Regions from separate parts of the Rhodoferax sp. GW822-FHT02D07 genome, predicted to be linked through region 2. Evidence: predicted binding sites of a transcription regulator. Region 2 holds the regulator's gene; the other holds the start of a gene.
The links. Region 2 encodes FNR, which switches genes on or off when oxygen is low (the NO sensors DNR and NnrR bind a similar motif). Its sites were predicted from a motif close to TTGATNNNNATCAA; they were not measured.

Region 1 (8,974 bases), on a different contig from region 2:
CCCTACCCCTTCTGCTTTGAGTTGGCGCACCAGATTGCCCACCATCGCGGTTTCCTCCGGGCCCAGGGCCGCGGTCGGCTCGTCCATGATGAGGATCTTGGCGTTGAAGTAGATGGCGCGCGAGATCGCCACCACCTGGCGCTGCCCGCCCGAGAGGCGGCGCACCGGCGTGCGCACGTTCTTGAAGTTCTTGTTCAGGCGATGGAAGACTTTGCGGGCGTCCGCGTCCATGCGGTGGTCGTCCAGCGTGTTCCAGCGGGTCAGCAGCTCGCGCCCGAGGAACAGGTTGGCTACCGCGTCCAGGTTGTCGGCCAGGGCCAGTGTCTGGTAGATGGATTCGATGCCACAGCGTTGCGCGTCCACGGGGGTACGGATGTGCACCTTCTCGCCGTCGATCAGCACTTCGCCGCTGTCGATGGGGTAGGCCCCCGCCAGCATCTTCATCAGCGTGGACTTGCCCGCACCGTTATGGCCCAGCAGGGCCACCACTTCGCCGGGGTAGAGGTTCACGCTCACGTTGTCCACGGCGTGCACGCCGCCGAAGGACTTGCCAATGTTGCGCATCTCGACGAGCGCCTGCTTTGCGTTGCCCGCGCTCATACGGTGTCTCCTGTCAGGCGGCGATAAATCACGTCAAACACCACCGCTGCAATCAAAACCTGCCCGATGATCACGTAGCGCACCCCGATGGATACGTCCAGCAGCAGCATGCCGCTGTCAATGCTCTGCATGATGAGGGCGCCCAGCACGGAACCCAGAATGGATCCGCTGCCCCCGGCCAGTGCGGTACCACCGATCACGGCGGCCGCAATCACATACAGCTCCATGCTGGTGCCCAGCGAGTTGGTGCCGGCGTTGAGCCGGGCGATGGACACGATGGCGGCAATGGTGATGAGCACACCCAGCAGCGCAAACAGCATCAGCGTCACGCGCTTGACTGGAATGCCCACGAGCGCTGCGGCCTCGGGGTTGCCGCCCATGGCGAAGATGTAGCGACCAAAGCGCGTGCGGTGCACGATGAAAGACAGCACCAGCGCCACGGCGCCCCAGATCAGCACGGGGATGGGCACGCCCTGGGGCGCGTCCTTGCTGGGGATCTTGTAGGCGTTCATGGCGGTGACAAAGCCCAGCACGATCAGCACCGGCACAAGCACGATGACGGCATCCAGCCACAGCGGGTTGTTGGGCACCTCGTACCTGGCCTTGGCGCGGCGCTTGGCCCACATCTGCAGCACCAGGGCCAGAACGATGAGCGCGGCCAGCAGCCAGCTGGCACTCGCACCGATGGCGCCGTCAAAGCCGCCACCCAGGCGCTGGAAGAAGGCGTCGTTCACGGGTTGGGTCTTGCCGTCGGCCACCAGAAAGGCTGCGCCGCGAAAAGACATCAGACCGCCCAGCGTGACGACGAAGGAGGGCACGCCCAGCTTGGCGGTGAGTGCGCCCTGGTAGAGCGACACGGCGATGGCCACGGCCAAGCCGGCCAAGGAGGCGGTCACCCAGTGCCAGCCGCCGGTGTACATGAGTGTGGCGATCAGCACGCCCACAAAGCCCATGACCGAACCCACCGAGAGATCGATATGGCGCGCCACGATGATGAGTACGACGACGGTGGCGACGACACCGACCACGGCCGTCTGCTGGGCGATGTTGTAGAGGTTTTCAGGGGACAGAAACAGGCCGCCCGAGAGGACGTTGAACACGAGGGCTATAGCTGCCAGCACCGTGCCCATCATCACCAGGCGCCAGTCGATACCGGCCTGTTTCAGGGAATTCAAAAGGGGATTCACATGCGTTCTCCGCAAGACACAAAAAACCGCGGGCTGTTAGAGCCCAGAGCACCCGCGGAACTGGCTCTGCCAGGCCGCCGGGTGCGCCCCCCTCCCGCCGCAGGCGAGAGAGGGGGGAGCCGCGCAGCGGCTCAGGGGGTGATGCTTACTTACAAGCTGCGGGGGCTTTTGCAGCGTCCACGCCCTTGCAGAGCTCATCCTTCTTGATCCAGCCAGCCTTCACAACCACGTCGAGGTTCTTGGCGGTGATGGGCACGGGCTTGAGGAACTGGGCCTGTAGGGCCACTTTCTTCTCGCCGCCGTTCCAGGTCTGGGCGGCTGCCACTTTTTGGCCCTTGGCCAGCACCACGGCAGCAGCGGCAGCGTCACGGCCCAGGTCACGGGCGTCTTTCCACACCGACACGGTCTGGCTGCCCAGGGCCACGCGGTTCAGCGCAGCGTGGTCACCGTCCTGGCCGGACACGGGGATGCCCTTGATGCCCTTGGCGGTCAGAGCAGCCACCACACCGCCGGCCGTGCCGTCGTTGGAGGCCACCACGGCGTCTACCTTGCCACCGGTCTTGGTGAGGATTTGCTCCATGTTCTTCTGGGCCACTTCTGGCTTCCAGCCGTCGGTGTATTCCTCGCCCACGATCTTGATGTCGCCCTTCTTCACGGCGGCATCAATGATCTCCTGCTGGCCACCGCGCAGGAAGTTGGCGTTGGGGTCGGTGGGGGAGCCCTTGATCATCACGTAGTTGCCCTTGGGCTTGGCTTCCAGGATGGCGCGGGCCTGCATGCGGCCCACTTCCACGTTGTCGAAGGTGATGTAGAACACACCGGGTGCTTCGATCAGGCGGTCATAGGCGATTACCGGAATCTTTTGCTGGTTGGCCTTGTTCACGGCGGGCAGGATGGCGTCCTTGTCCATGGCAAGAACGATGAGCGCCTTGGCACCCTTGGCGATCAGACTGTCGATGTCGGCCAGTTGCTTCTCGGGAGAGCCGCCGGCGTCGGCGCTGATGTAGGTGGCGCCGTCCTTGGCCAACTGGGCCTTGATGGCGGCTTCGTCGGTCTTCCAGCGTTCTTCCTGAAAGTTGGACCAGCTCACGCCCACGACTTGGGCAAATGCGCCCGCAGCGGCCAGGCTCAGGGCCAGTGCGGTCAGGGTTGTCTTCAGTTTCATCAATGTCTCCGGTAGGTTGTTGGTGTTGAAAGGGCCTGAAACAAGCCCGTCGTGCTGCCTTAAATGCAACACGCTGCATTTAGTAAGGACGACAAACTAATTATCAGAACGCCCTTGGATAAAGCGAATAGGGGGAAACCCGACATAGTTTATTGATCGAACTTAATAAGATCACCGCCACCATTCATTTTTCACAAAGGATTCCAGCGTGCACCCTCTGGATTGGATTTCGCGCCGCGCTGCGCGTGCCACGGCGCTGGGCCTGTGTCTTGCGCAGCTGGCGCTCGCGGCCGATGTGCCTGGGCCGGGCATTCCCCGTTTTGTCGAAGAAACCGACACCGCCGGCCTGCAAAGCCGCTTTGAAGGCGAGGGCGAGTACATGGTGGGCGGTGGTGTGGCCACCTTCGATTGCGATGCCGACGGCCTGCCCGAGGTCTACGTCACTGCGGGGGTCAACAAAGCCAAGTTTTACCGCAACCGCAGCGCCCGCGGCGGACTGCTCAAGCTGCAGGAAGAGCGCTCCGGCCTGGAGCTGACCAATGCCATTGGCGCCTACCCGCTGGATATTGATGGAGACGGGCAGACGGACTTGGTGGTGCTGCGCGTGGGCGAGGTGCAGGTTTTCAAGGGGTTGGGCCAGTGCAAGTTCGAGAAGGCCAACGAGGCCTGGAACATCCGCACCGGCAATGGCTGGCACACCGCCTTCTCGGCCACCTGGGAGCAGGGCCAGCGCTGGCCCACGCTGGCCTTTGGCACCTACACCGACCGTAGCAAGCCCGAGTTTCCCTGGGGCAGTTGCACCCCCGGCTTGCTGCTGCGCCCCAAGGAGGGCGGCGGCTACCAAGCAGCCACACCGCTGGTGCCGGGCCACTGCGCGCTGTCCATGCTGTTCTCGGACTGGAACCGCTCGGGCACGGCCGCGTTGCGCGTGAGCAATGACCGCGAGTACTACAAGGGTGGCGAAGAGCAGCTCTGGCAAGTGCCAGCCGGTGCGGCGCCGGTGCTCTACACCGCCGCCCAAGGCTGGAAGCCGCTGCAGATCTGGGGCATGGGCATAGCGAGTCAGGACCTGGATGGGGACGGTTACCCCGAGGTGTTTCTGACCAGCATGTCCGACAACAAGCTGCAGACCCTGGACGCCGGTGCTGCCCAGCCGCACTACAAGGACATTGCCTTCAAGCGCGGCGTGACCGCGCACCGGCCCTATGTGGGTGGCGATGTGCACCCCAGCACCGCCTGGCATGCACAGTTTGCCGACATGAACAACGATGGTCTCGCCGATCTGTTTGTGGTCAAGGGCAATGTGTCCACCATGCCCGATTTTGCAACCCTGGACCCCAACAACTTGCTGCTGCAAAAAGCCGACGGCAACTTTGTGGAGGCTGGCAGCCAAGCTGGGCTTGCCAGCTTCAAGCGCGGTCGTGGCGGCATGGTGGTGGACCTGAATGGCGATGGCCTGCTGGACGTGCTGGTGGTCAACCGCTGGGACAAAGCCCAGCTGTGGCGCCAGCTGAACAGTGGTGCCCCCGCCGAAGCCAGCCGCTGGCTGCAATTGCGTCTGCAGCAACCCGACAGCAACCGCGATGCGGTGGGCGCTTGGGTAGAGGTGAAACTGGGCGAAGGTGATGCCGCCCGCGTGATCCGCCAAGAGCTCACCGTGGGTGGCGGCCATGCCAGCGGCCACCTGGGCTGGATGCACTTTGGCTTGGGTGCTGCCAGCAACGTGCAGCTGCGCGTGCAATGGCCGCATGGCGGTTGGAGCGACTGGATGCCCGCCAAGGCCGATGCCTTCTACACCCTCAGCCCCCAAGGCCTTGCGAACTGGAAAGCCCCATGAAACACCGATTGCTCTCCCTGTGCCTGGCCGGTGCCTGCGCCTGGTCCAGCGCGCTCTTGCCCGCGCAGGCGCAACAGGCCTCACCCACTGCCCGGCCGGCCAGCGCCTTCAGCACCAGTGTGGCCAACGAATGGTTCAGCCTGGCCCTGCTGCTCACGCAGCAAACGCCGGGCTTCAGCCCGCCGGTCGCGTCCCGCGCATTTGCCTACATGGGGTTGGCCTTGTACGAGTCGGTGGTCCCCGGCATGCCGCAGTACCAGAGCCTGGCCGGCCAGCTCAACGAGCTGCAGTCGCTGCCCTGGGCCCAGCCCGACGAGGTGCTGCACTGGCCCACGGTGGCCAATGCGTCATTGGCGACGATGACGCGCATGATGTTTCCCACCGCCAGTGCCGAGAACAAGGCCCGCATCGACCTGCTGGAGCGCAGCCTGCCGCTGAAATACAGCCAGGACTTCGACCCCAACACGGTCACGCCAGAAATCACCAACCGCTCGGAAACCTTTGGCAAGCTTATGGCCATGGCCATCATGACCTGGGCACGCACGGACGGCGGCCACGAGGCCTGGGGCCCGTTGCGGCGCAGCCAACAAAACTACGTGCCGCCCAGTGGCGAGGGGCAGTGGTCAGCCACGCCGCCCGCGTTTGCGCCAGCGCTCCTGCCCTGGTGGGGCGATGTGCGTCCCTTTGTGCTCAAGACCAGCAGCGCCTGCGCCGCACCCCCGCCGCCGCCGTATTCCGAAAGCCCCAGCTCCGCCTTCTACAAGGAGGCCAACGAGGTCTACCAGGTCAGCAACAAGGCCACGCAGGAGCAGCGCCAGGTGTCGCTCTACTGGGCGGATGACCCCCTCAAGACCCCCACGCCCGCCGGCCACTGGGTCTACATTGCCAACGACTTGCTCAAGCAACAAAAAGCCGACCTGGCCCAGGCTGCCCAAACCATGGTGCGCCTGAACATGGCCATGGCCGATGCCTTCATTGCGGGTTGGAAGACCAAGTACACCGTGAGCCTGCTGCGCCCGGTGACCTACGTGCAACTGGTGATCGACAGCAACTGGGTGCCCACGCTGATGCACACACCGCCGTTCCCGGAATATCCGTCGGGGCATTCGGTGCAGTCCAGTGCGGCGGCCGGCATTCTGGAGGCGGCCTTTGGCGCCAACAAGCCGTTTATCGACAACACCCACAACGACCGGGGTTGGGGCCCACGCACCTTTGCTAGCTTCCGCGTGGCGGCCGACGAAGCCGCCATCTCGCGCATGTACGCCGGCATCCACTTCCGCAGTGGCATTGAGGGCGGCAAGGTGCAGGGACGTTGTGTGGCCCAGCAGGTGCTGGCGCTACGGCTGACGCGCTGAGGCAGCCCCGGCTCAGGCCTCGCCCACGCCAATCGGCGCTGGCGCCCGCATCACGATGCGGGTGAACAGTCGGTCGTAGGCGGGGTCGCGCGGGTGCTTGCCCGTGAGCGGGTCGACATTGTGGGCAAAGGCGGCGTCCAGTTCGGCCCAATCGGCTTCGCTGAGCACGGCCTGGGCCACTGGCAGAATGGCGCTCTCCTCCAGCTTCATGTGGTCCAGGTAGGCCTGCACATACTGGCGCACGGCGGTGTCAAAGGCGGCGTGGCGGCTCTCGCCCACCAACTCCCAGGCCAACAGCAGATGCTGCAGCTCGCGCACCGCAGTTTCGCTGTGGGCGTGGTCTTTTTCCAGCTGGACGACGGCGTCCATGGTCTCGGGGGCCAGGCGCACCACGCGCGGAAACAGCAGGTTGGATTCCTTGGGGTGGTGCAGGCGCTCGGGGAACTCGTCGATGTAGAACAGCATGGCGCGCAGCACATCGAAAAAACGTTCGGGCGTGTCGCCTGGCCCGCGGTCCAGCATCTGCAGCAGGGATTGCAGCATGGCGCTGAGGGCTGCGTGTTCTTGGTAAATGGTTTGCAGGCTGGTGCTCGACATGGTGGGGTCTCCTCGGGTGCAGTGGAGCATCCCACGTTGCACGCCGTGGGGGCTTGATGCAGGTCAACGCTGTGCGTTGCCGGCGGCGCCGTTACCATCCGTTCTGAGCCCCACCTTCCTGCTGTTGCCATGATCTCTCTCTCCCCCCGTTTTCGCCCCTGGTTGCGCCGCCTGGCCTTTGCGCTGGGGGCGCTGGTGTTGCTGTGGGCCCTGGCCAGGGCGGTGGTGCCCTCCATCGCCAAGAGCCAGGCGCAGACCCGGCTGTCGGCCCTGCTGGGGCGCACTGTCACCGTGGGTGCCATCGAGTTCTCGCCCTGGTCGCTGGAACTCACGGTGCGCGACCTGGCGGTGGCCAAGGCCGATGGCAGTACGCCGCAACTCAGTGTGGCGCGTATTTATGTGGACGCGGAGTTGCAATCCCTGTTTCGCCTGGCGCCGGTGGTGGACGCGGTGGCGGTGGAGGGCGTGCAGGCGCAACTCACCCACACGGGCGACGGGCACTACGACGTGGACGACATCGTGCAACGCCTGAGTGCTCCGTCGGACACCCCACCCGGCGCCCCGCTGCGCTTTGCGGTCTACAACCTCACGCTCAGCGGCGCCAACCTCGACTATGTGGACCAAGGCCTGCCCGGCCAGGAGCACCGCCATGCGCTGCGCGACCTGCATCTGAGCCTGCCTTTCCTGAGCAACTTTGCGTCCAAGCGCGATGTGCTGGTGGCGCCGCGCCTGGCCTTTGTGCTCAATGGCAGTGCCTTTGATACGGCGGCCCAGGGCACGCCGTTTGCCCAGACCCGCCAGGGCGAGGCGCAACTCAAGATCAGCCAGTTCGACCTGGCGCCCTACCTGCCGTATTTGCCCGCTAGTCTGCCCGTGAAGCCGCGCAGCGCGGTGGTGGACGCCGAGCTGAAGCTGGGCTTTGTGCAGAACCCCGACAACGCGGTCACGCTCTCGGGCGTGGTGACGGTGGGCAAACTGGCGCTGGCCGATGGTGTTGGCTCCCCCTTGCTGGCGGTGGACAGCGTGCGCGCCGAGCTGGCCGATGTGCGCCCGCTGGAACAGCGCGTCACCTTGTCCGCGCTGGAGATCAACCAGCCCCGGCTTACCGCCACCCGTGCCCGCAACGGGCACATCAACCTCGATCTGACAACGGGCAGCAATCAGAATGCTCCTAAAAAAGGAGCTGCTCGCGCAAATTCCACGGGGGCTACAGCTCAAAAAGACACAAAGCCTCCAGCGGAAAGTGCTGGATGGGCGGTGCAGCTGGACCGCCTGGCCCTGCGCGGCGGTGCGGTGGACTGGCTGGACCAGCAGACCCAGCCCGCCGCCAAGCTGGCGCTAACTGATTTGACGCTGGACGCCAAGGACATTCGCTGGCCCATGGCCCAGCCCTTCAGTGCCGAGGCTTCGGCCACCGTGCCCGGCAAGGGTGCGCCCGCACGGCTGGCCCTGCAGTTGGACGGCACGCTGGCCGAAGGCCGCGTCCAGGCCAAGTTCAACGACCTGTCGCTCGCACTGGCATCACCCTATGTGGCGCAGTTTCTGGAACCCGGGGTGCGTGGTCTGGTGGACGCGCAACTGGCAGCCAGTTGGCAGGGCGAGCAGGTCAAGGCCACGGTGCAGCGCCTGGCCGTGCGCGATGCGGCGCTGGTGGGCGAAGCCAAAGCGGCGAGTGCGGGCCGCGCGGATCGCACGGGTCCCTCGTCCAACGACCTGCCGCAGTTCAAGTTGCTGGAGGTGCTGGACGCGCAGGTGGACCCCGCCGCACGCACAGCGCGCGTGGGCAAGCTGCTGCTGCAGCGCGCCAGCAGCGGTGTGCGCCGTGAAGCCGACGGGCAATGGATGTTTGCGCATTGGCTCAGGAAGGGCGCTGACAGTGAGGCGGCACCCGCAGCCCCCACCAGCAGCCCCGCCGCCGCGCCCTGGAAGGTCAGCCTGGGCGAGCTGAATGTGCAGGACGCCAGTGTGCAGTTCACCGACCGCGTCAACGCGCGCCCGGTGCGGCTGGAAGTCTCGGCCCTGAACCTGCAGGCCAAGGGCGCAGCGCTGGACGGGAAGAAGCCCGTGCCTGTGACGCTGAGCGCCCATGTCAAATCCGGCCAGGCCGATGCCGGCAGTTTGCGCTACCAGGGCACAGTGGCCTGGGACCCGCTGCAGGCCCAGGGCAGTGTGGAGCTGCTGGAGCTGCCCGTGCATGCGCTGGTGCCCTATGTGGCCAGCCAGCTCAATCTTG
Region 2 (8,974 bases):
TGGCCCGCGCCAGATCCGCAGCGAATCGGTGCTGCTTCGCCCCTACAACATGGCGACCCGCGCCGCGCCCTTTGACACGCTGCGCGTGGCGGACCTGGGCGACATCGCCACCAACCCCTACAACCTGCTGGACTCGGTAGCGCGCATCGAAGCGGGCTTTGACTCCATCGTGGCAGCCGGCTGCAAGCCCGTCACCCTGGGCGGCGACCACACCATCACCCTGCCCATACTGCGCGCGATGCACAAGCGCCACGGCCCGGTGGGTCTGATCCACATCGACGCCCATGCCGATGTGAACGACGACATGTTTGGCGAGAAGATCGCCCACGGCACCACGTTTCGCCGTGCTGTCGAAGAAGGGCTGATTGACCCGCACCGCACGGTACAAATTGGCCTGCGCGGCACCGGCTACACCGCCGAAGACTTTGACTGGTGCCGCCAGCAGGGCTTTCGCGTGGTGCAGGTGGAGGAATGCTGGGGCAAGTCGCTTACGCCCCTGATGGTCGAAGTGCGCGAGCGCTTGGGCGTCGGCCCGGTGTACTTCTCGCTGGACATTGACGGCATTGACCCCGCCTACGCCCCCGGCACCGGCACGCCCGAGATCGCCGGCCTCACCGTGCCGCAAACGCTGGAAATCATCCGCGGCGCCTGGGGCCTGGACCTGATTGGCGCCGACGTGGTGGAAGTCTCACCCCCTTACGACCCGCAAGGCACCACCGCGCTGCTGGGTGCCAACCTGGCCTATGAGCTGCTGTGCGTGATGCCCGGCGTCGTGCGCCGCTGAGACCCGAGGCGGTTCAGAGCAGTGTGTGCACCCGGTTACGCCCGGCCTGCTTGGCCTGGTACAGCGCCTGGTCGGCACGGCTGACCAGCTCCGCAGGCGTGGACTGGGCGGTGGACATGGCAATGCCCACGCTGACAGTCACGGGGCGGTGTAGACCCTTGAGCGCCTGCACCGCCAAACGGATGCGCTCGGCCACGGCCCGCGCATCCGCCACCTGGGTATCGGGCAGGATCACCGAGAACTCCTCGCCACCGTAACGGGTGACATGGTCGTAAGTGCGGGCCTCAGACTGAATGGCCCCGGCCACGGCGCGCAGGGCCTGGTCGCCGGCCTGGTGGCCGTACTGGTCGTTATAGGCCTTGAAGTGGTCCACATCCACCATCAGTACGCCCAGGGTGGAGCGGTTGCGCTGCGCGCGGGCATGCTCACTCGCCAGCAGGCGGTCAAAGGCACGGCGATTTTTCAGGCTGGTCAGTGCATCGGTGAGGGTTTGCTCTGCCAGTTCTTCATTGAGCAGCTTGAGCTCGGCCTGCATGGCCTCCAGCTCACGCTGGCGCTGGCTCTGGGCCTGGGTGAGCAATTGCAGCTCGGCATTGGCCCTGCGCAAGGCCAGCAGTTGAACTACTTGGCGTGACAATGCTTTGAGCGCATCGGCCTGGGCTTCGGTGAGCTTGCGGGGCACACGGTCAATCACGCACACCGTACCCAAGGCGGCACCTGAAGGCATGAGCAGCGGTACGCCCGCATAAAAGCGGAGCCCCATATCGCCAGTCACCAAGGGGTTGTCGACAAAGCGCTGGTCCTGCAGCGCATTGGGCACCTCCATCAGGGAGTCCGGCTCCGTGATGGCGTGGGCACAGAAGGCTTGGCCGCGCGGTGTCTCCATGTCATTAATGCCGTGCCGGGCCTTGAACCACTGGCGGTCTTCGTCCACCAGGGAGACCATGGCTATGGGGGTATCGCAGATGAAAGCGGCAAGCTTGACGACGTCGTCATAGGCCTGCTCGGCCGTGGTGTCCAGTACGTTGAGGCTACGCAGCTCTTCCAGGCGCAGGGCTTCGGTCACACGGGCGTCTGGATCCATGGCGGGCACCCTCCAACAAGGGGTGGGACAAATGGCACAAGCGACGGTGTATCACGGCGTGATGCACCATGGCGCCTCATTGTGCACCAGCCCCATCCACAATGCCCAGCCCGAACTGCCTGCCAGCGCCGCCCCGGCCAGACGTACCCCCCATTGCCCATCCCCCGCCCGCCCCGCTTTCAAGCGGAGCCACAACCACGGCCCTGCGAGCATGGTGACCGCCGTGCCCAGCGCAAACAGGGCCATGACAGCTGCACCACTAAGTACATCGCCTGCCAGAGCGGCCACCAACAGCGCGGAATACAGCAGTCCGCATGGCAACAGCGCCCAGGCCACGCCCAGCAGCAGCGGCGCACCGCGCCCCCAGCGCAAGCCCAGGTTGCGCGTCCGGGCCCAGACGGTGCGCGCGCCCGCCTGCAGCCATAGCGGCTGGCGTGCCTGCCACAGCAACAGCAGGCCCAGCACCAGAGCCGCCACATGCACCATGGACCAGACCGGCCGCAGCGCCGCGCTGTACACCGTAAGCCAACCCAAGCCCTGCATGGATGCTGCGGCCAAGCCGCCCATCAGGGCGTAGCCCAGTACCCGGCCCAGTTGGAACAGCAGCAGGGCCGCGCCCTGGCGAGTGCCGGCCGCCTGCCCGATGCCGGCGCAGGCAGCACCGCACATGACCACACAGTGCGGGCCGCCAACCAGCCCCATCACCAGAGCCGTGAGTGCCAGGGAGGATTGCATCAGGCCATGCTAGATGATCTTGGAAAAGCGTGCCCGTGTGCGATCGGTCTGCAGGTACTTGTCAAACACCATGGCCACGGCGCGCACAAAGAACCAGCCCTGAGCCGTGACCTGGATGCCGCTGTCGTCCACCAGCACCATGCCCTGGGCCTGCAGCGACGCCAACGCCTCAAGCTCCGGGGCAAAGTAGCTCTTGAAGTCGATCAGATAGGCCAGGTTGATGGACTCGAACTGCAGCTGTCCTTGGCACATTAGCGCCATGATGACGGCGCGGCGCACCAGGTCGTCCCGCGTGACGGCCAGGCCGCGCACGGTAGGAAAGCGGCCCTGGTCCAGGTAGTCGTAGTACTCGTCCAAGGTCTTGGCGTTCTGGCTGTAGGTTGCACCAATGCGGCCAATGGCGGAGACACCCAGCGCGATCAGGTCGCAATCGGGCTGGGTGCTGTAGCCCTGAAAATTGCGGTGCAACCGGCCCTGGCGCTTGGCCACGGCCAGCGCATCGCCGGGCAATGCAAAGTGGTCCATGCCCACATAGACATAGCCAGCCCCCATGAACGCCGCGAGCGAGCGCGACAGCATGGACACCTTGGAGGCCGCACCCGGCAGGGCCACGGTGGCAATGCGGCGCTGCGGCTTGAAGCGCTCAGGCAGGTGGGCATAGGCATAGAGCGCAATACGGTCGGGTTTGAGCGTGGTCACCTGGGCCAGCGTGCGGTCAAAGGATTCGGGGCTTTGCTGGGGCAGGCCGTAGATCAGGTCCACGTTGATGGACTCGAAGCCGCGCGCGCGCGCCGCCTCCACCAGCGCAAACACCTGCTCGGCTGGCTGGATGCGGTGCACGGCCTTCTGTACAGCAGGGTCAAAGTCCTGCACGCCAAAGCTCAGACGGTTGAAGCCCAGCTCGGCCAGGGTGTCCAGGCGTGTCGTATCGATGGTGCGCGGGTCCACCTCGATGGAATACTCCCCCCCGGGCGCAAAGTTGAAGCTGCGCCGCAGCATGGCCATAAGCTCGCGCAATTCGGTATCGCTCAGGAAGGTGGGCGTACCACCACCCAGGTGCAACTGGCTCACCATCTGGCCCATGCCCATGCGCTCGGTGTGCAGATCCACCTCGCGGCTCAGATAGCGCAGGTAGGTGGCGGCCTTGTCATGGTGCTTGGTAATGATCTTGTTGCAGGCGCAGTAGTAGCACAGCGACTCGCAAAACGGAATGTGCACATACAAAGACAGGGGCAGCGCCAGCGCGGCCGCGCCACTGCGCCGCTGGGCCAGGGCCTGGGCGTAGTCATCGGCCGAGAAGGCCTCCACAAAGCGATCCGCCGTGGGGTAAGAGGTGTAGCGCGGCCCGGAAATATCGTAGCGGGTCAGCAGACTTTCGGATACGGGCACGGTTGCATGGGCGGCTGCGTTCATGAATACTCCAAACTGGCAGCTCCAATGTGCCGTAAGCGGGACTGCACCCACTTGACCTACATCAAGGAGATCGCCGATGCTTGGGCGGATAATTGATTTGCATCAGGGGAACACCATGCTTGAACACGCCAACCCGTCCAACAAAGCTGCCGACACACACGCGTCCATTCCGATCACGCCGGTGGGCTTGAGCGCTCAAGCAATCAAGGTGGCCTGTTCCAATTGCAACCTACGCGAGTTGTGCATGCCCCTGGGCCTGAACAGCAGCGAACTCGACAAGATCGACGAGGTGGTAGCCAGCCGGCGCAAGATCAAGCGCGGTGGCAACCTGTTCCGCAATGGTGACCGTTTCACCAACCTGTACGCCATCCGCACCGGCTTCTTCAAAACCTGCGTGGCCTCCGAAGACGGGCGCGACCAGGTCACTGGTTTCCAGATGGCGGGCGAGGTCATGGGCCTGGATGGCATCGTCCACGACCACCACACCTGCGACGCGATCGCGCTGGAAGACGCTGAAGTCTGCGTCATGCCCTTTGACCGCATCGAGGAACTCTCGCGCGAGGTGAACGCCCTGCAGCGCCATGTGCACAAGATCATGAGCCGCGAGATCGTGCGCGAAAACGGCGTCATGCTGCTGTTAGGCAGCATGCGGGCCGAGGAGCGTCTGGCCGCTTTTCTGCTCAACCTGGTGCAGCGCCTGCACGCACGTGGCTTCTCGCAACATGAACTGGTGCTGCGCATGACACGCGAAGAGATCGGCAGCTACCTGGGCCTCAAGCTCGAAACCGTGAGCCGCACCTTCTCCAAGTTCGTGGACGATGGCATTGTCGAGGTCAAGCAACGCCACGTGCGCATCGTCAACACCGAAGCGCTCAAGGACATCGTCAACCCCAAGGTCTGCAACTGAGGCCCCCTCCCTCGGGCAGCTCCCCCTCTTTCTCCGCCCATCCCCTACATCAGGGCTTGGCCCCTGGCGACACCGGGCGCAGGCCTGTCGCTGCATGGTTGCGCGCCTGCATGGACGGTGCCAGGCTCTCCGGCGCTACCGTTTGCGTACTCAGCGTGCGATTGATTTCCAGCCCCTTCTGGTAATAGTTTTCGTCCACCACCGGATCGGCGCCGGACACTGCAAGGTACATCGTGACAAAGCCGGCCACCACCACAATGGCAGGGCCGGACAGGACCAGCCAGACGTGGCCAAAACGCCACCAGGGCTGGGCTTCGGGTGTAGCGGTGCTGGTCATAAAAACTCCTGGTAGAAACCTAGCGGGGAACGATAAATACCGACTTCTCGTGAACCTGGTCGGCAACGCCGGTGCTGTCCAATTGGAACTGGATGGAATGGGAACCGGCTACGGCCCCCTCATACGGAATCTGCACCCGCACCGCCACCCAGCGTGACTCCGTGGCACCAACCGCCACAGTGGGCGTGTCCAGCAAGGTACTGATGCCCTCCAGACCAGTGGCCGTGATGCGGAAATCCAGATCCTGTTCAGTGGCGTTCATGATCTGCAGGCGGTATACGTTCTCAATGCGCCCGCCCTGCACGATGCGCGCCAGCGTGCCCCGGTCACGCACCACATCGACCTTGAAGGGCGTGCGCAGGCCCAAGCTCACCAGCATGGTCACCACTACGGCCAGCAGGATGCCGCCATAGACCAGCACCCGCGGGCGCACCACATGGCGCAGGATCTCGCGCCGGCTCCAGTGTTCGCTCACGGCGTGTTCGGTGGAGTAACGCACCAGGCCAGGGGCGTAGCCCATCTTGTCCATGACCGTGTCGCAGACATCCGCGCAGGCGCCGCAGCCTATGCACTCGTACTGCAGGCCGTTACGGATATCAATGCCCGTGGGGCAGACTTGCACGCATAGGCTGCAGTCCACACACGAGCCCAGATTCAGGGAGCTGAGGTCAGCCTTGCGCGAGCGCGCGCCGCGCGGCTCACCACGCTCGGCGTCGTAGGTGACAACCAGCGTGTCCTTGTCAAACATGGCGCTCTGGAAGCGCGCATACGGGCACATGTACTTGCAGACCTGCTCACGCAGGTAGCCCGCATTGCCATAGGTGGCAAAGCCGTAGAACAGCACCCAGAAGATTTCCCACGACCCCAGGCCCAGCGCCAACACTTCGGCAGCCAAGGTACGGATGGGCGTGAAGTAGCCCACAAAAGTAAAGCCCGTCCACAGGGAAACTGTCAGCCACAACCCGTGCTTGGCCGACTTGCGCCACAGCTTGTCCAGCGTCCAGCGCCCGGCATCGCGGCGCATGCGGGCGGATCGATCGCCTTCGGCAAACTTCTCCAGCCACAGAAAGATTTCGGTATAGACCGTCTGCGGGCAGGCATATCCGCACCAGAGGCGGCCCGCCACCGCGGTAAACAGGAATAACGACAGCGCAGAAATCACCAGCAGGCCTGTGAGATACACAAAGTCCTGCGGGTAAAGCACCAACTTGAAGATGTAGAAGCGCTTGGCGACCAAGTCAAACAACACAGCCTGCCGATCACCCCAGGGCAACCAGGGCAGGCCATAGAAGACCAACTGGGTCAGAAATACGAGCGCCCAGCGCCAGCGGGAGAAAACCCCGGAGACGCTGCGCGGGTATATCTTCTTGTGGGCTTCGTACAGCGCCACCATCTCCGCGTCTGCACCGGGCGGGGCCTCTATGGGGCCGCGGTCGCTCGACACAGCGATGGGAATGATGGGCCGTGACGACTCCGACATGCAGAGACCTTATTGCTTGGCTGCCACTGCGCCGTTGGAGAAGCCCCAAACATACGAGGCCAGCACCTTGATCTGGGCCGGACTGAGCTTGTCGGCCTGCGCGGGCATCTGGTTGGTCTTGCCGTTGTTGATCATGGCCACGATGGCGTTCTCGCCGTAGCCGTGCAGCCAGATGTCATCGGTCAGGTTGGGGGCACCCAGAGCCGTGTTGCCCTTGCCGTCGCCACCGTGGCAGGCGGCACAGGCTGCAAACTTGGGCTTGCCCAATGCGGCGCGCACCGAGTCATGCGGGCTGCCCGAGAGGCTGAGCACATAGTTGGCCACGTTTTTCACATCGTCCGCGCTGCCCACAGCCGCTGCCATGGGGGGCATTTGACCTATGCGGCCCTTGGTCAGGGTTTCCACAATCTTGTCCGGGGCGCCGCCATGCAGCCAGTCTGCATCGGTCAGGTTGGGAAAGCCCTTGGAGCCGCGTGCATCCGAGCCGTGGCATTGGGCGCAGTTGTTCATGAACAGGCGTTCACCAATGGCATGGGCCTGCGGGTCCTTGGCAATTTCCTCGGGCGGCATGGCTTCGAACCGGGCATACAGCGGTGCCACTTCCTGCTGGCCCTTGGCCATTTCGGCCTGGTACTGGCCCTGCTGCGTCCAGCCCAGCTTGCCAGCTGCAGTGCCCAGGCCCGGGTACAGCGCAAGGTAAATGCCGGCAAACACGATGGTGATGACGAACAGCCACACCCACCAGCGCGGCAGCGGGTTGTTCATCTCGCGCAGGTCACCGTCCCAGACGTGGCCGGTCGTGTTGTCATGGGCCGTCATGGCCTTGGCCTTGCCACTGAACCAGAGCAGCAACAGACAGGCCACGATGCCGCCCACGGTGATGGCGGTCACAAAGACCGACCAGAAGTTGTTTGTAAAGTCGCTCATGTCTCTTCCTTTGTTGGGCTTCAGTCCTGCTCGAAGGGGAGCTGGGCGGCCTCGTCAAAGTCGGCAGTGCGCCGCTTGGACCAGGACCACCAGACGATGCCGATGAACACGACGAAGCTAACGACAGTGGTCAGGGAACGCAGGGTGTTGATATCCATGGTGTGCTCCTGTGGGGCTTACTTGAGGGCCAGGCCCAGGGATTGCAGGTAGGCGATGGTGGCTTCCAGCTCGGTCTTGCCCTTGAGCTCTTCCGCAGCCTTGGCGATTTGTTCGTCGGTATAAGGAACGCCTACCTTGCGCAGGGCCCGCATGTGAGTGGGCATGCTCTCGGCGTCCACCGGGGTCTTCTCCAGCCAGGGGTAGGCCGGCATATTGGACTCGGGCACCACATCGCGCGGGTTGCCCAGGTGGATGCGGTGCCACTCATCGCTGTATCGGCCACCCACGCGGGCCAGGTCGGGCCCGGTGCGCTTGCTGCCCCACTGGAAGGGGTGGTCATAGACCGACTCGCCCGCCACCGAGTAGTGGCCGTAGCGCAGTGTCTCGGCGCGGAAGGGACGGATCATCTGCGAGTGGCAGTTGTAGCAACCCTCGCGGATGTAGACATCGCGCCCGGCCAGTTGCAATGCGGTGTAGGGCTGCACACCGGTGATGGGCTCGGTGGTGGACTTCTGGAAGAAGAGCGGAACGATCTCCACCATGCCCCCTACCAGCAGCACCAGCAGGATGAGCACGATCATGAGGAAGTTGTTTGTCTCGATCTTCTCGTGTGAGAGGCCGGAGCCTTGGTTCTCTTGTGCCATGTTCTGGTTCTCCTCAGGCGTGGGCTGCAGCGGCAGGAATGGTCACGCGGCTGGCGCGGCCCGCCGTGGCGGTCTTGATCGTGTTCCACAACATGATGAGCATGCCGCCGAGGTACAGCAGGCCGCCCAGCAGGCGCAGCACATAGAAGGGATAGGTGGCCTTCACCGATTCGACGAAGGTGTAGGTCAGCGTGCCGTCGGGGTTGATGGCGCGCCACATCAGGCCTTGCATCACGCCGGCAATCCACATGGCTGCGATGTAGATCACGATGCCAATGGTGGCCGTCCAGAAGTGCAGTTCGATGGCCTTGACGCTGTACATCTGTTTGCGGCCAAACAGGCGGGGAATCAGGTAGTACATGGAGCCCATGGTCACCAGACCGACCCAGCCCAGGGCGCCGGAGTGCACGTGGCCCACGGTCCAGTCGGTGTAGTGGCTCAGGGCGTTGACGGTCTTGATGGACATCATCGGGCCCTCGAACGTGCTCATGCCGTAGAAGGACA

Region 1: the regulator FNR is predicted to act here: its motif matches at 6,795-6,808, upstream of AC1RNN_RS12370 (hemerythrin domain-containing protein).

The regions. Positions count from the first base shown of each region.
Region 1 covers NZ_JBXAOD010000004.1:327,561-336,534, forward strand. The annotation lists gene AC1RNN_RS12345 (ATP-binding cassette domain-containing protein) at 1-600, opposite strand, end outside; gene AC1RNN_RS12350 (sugar ABC transporter permease) at 597-1,775, opposite strand; gene xylF (D-xylose ABC transporter substrate-binding protein) at 1,933-2,952, opposite strand; gene AC1RNN_RS12360 (CRTAC1 family protein) at 3,161-4,789, shown strand; gene AC1RNN_RS12365 (vanadium-dependent haloperoxidase) at 4,786-6,144, shown strand; gene AC1RNN_RS12370 (hemerythrin domain-containing protein) at 6,157-6,741, opposite strand; gene AC1RNN_RS12375 (DUF748 domain-containing protein) at 6,871-8,974, shown strand, end outside.
Region 2 covers NZ_JBXAOD010000001.1:777,037-786,010, reverse strand. The annotation lists gene speB (agmatinase) at 1-784, shown strand, start outside; gene AC1RNN_RS03700 (sensor domain-containing diguanylate cyclase) at 798-1,868, opposite strand; gene AC1RNN_RS03695 (sulfite exporter TauE/SafE family protein) at 1,920-2,603, opposite strand; gene hemN (oxygen-independent coproporphyrinogen III oxidase) at 2,613-4,016, opposite strand; gene fnr (fumarate/nitrate reduction transcriptional regulator Fnr) at 4,204-4,923, shown strand; gene AC1RNN_RS03680 (FixH family protein) at 4,973-5,260, opposite strand; gene ccoG (cytochrome c oxidase accessory protein CcoG) at 5,280-6,740, opposite strand; gene ccoP (cytochrome-c oxidase, cbb3-type subunit III) at 6,750-7,667, opposite strand; gene AC1RNN_RS03665 (cbb3-type cytochrome oxidase subunit 3) at 7,688-7,825, opposite strand; gene ccoO (cytochrome-c oxidase, cbb3-type subunit II) at 7,844-8,470, opposite strand; gene ccoN (cytochrome-c oxidase, cbb3-type subunit I) at 8,484-8,974, opposite strand, start outside.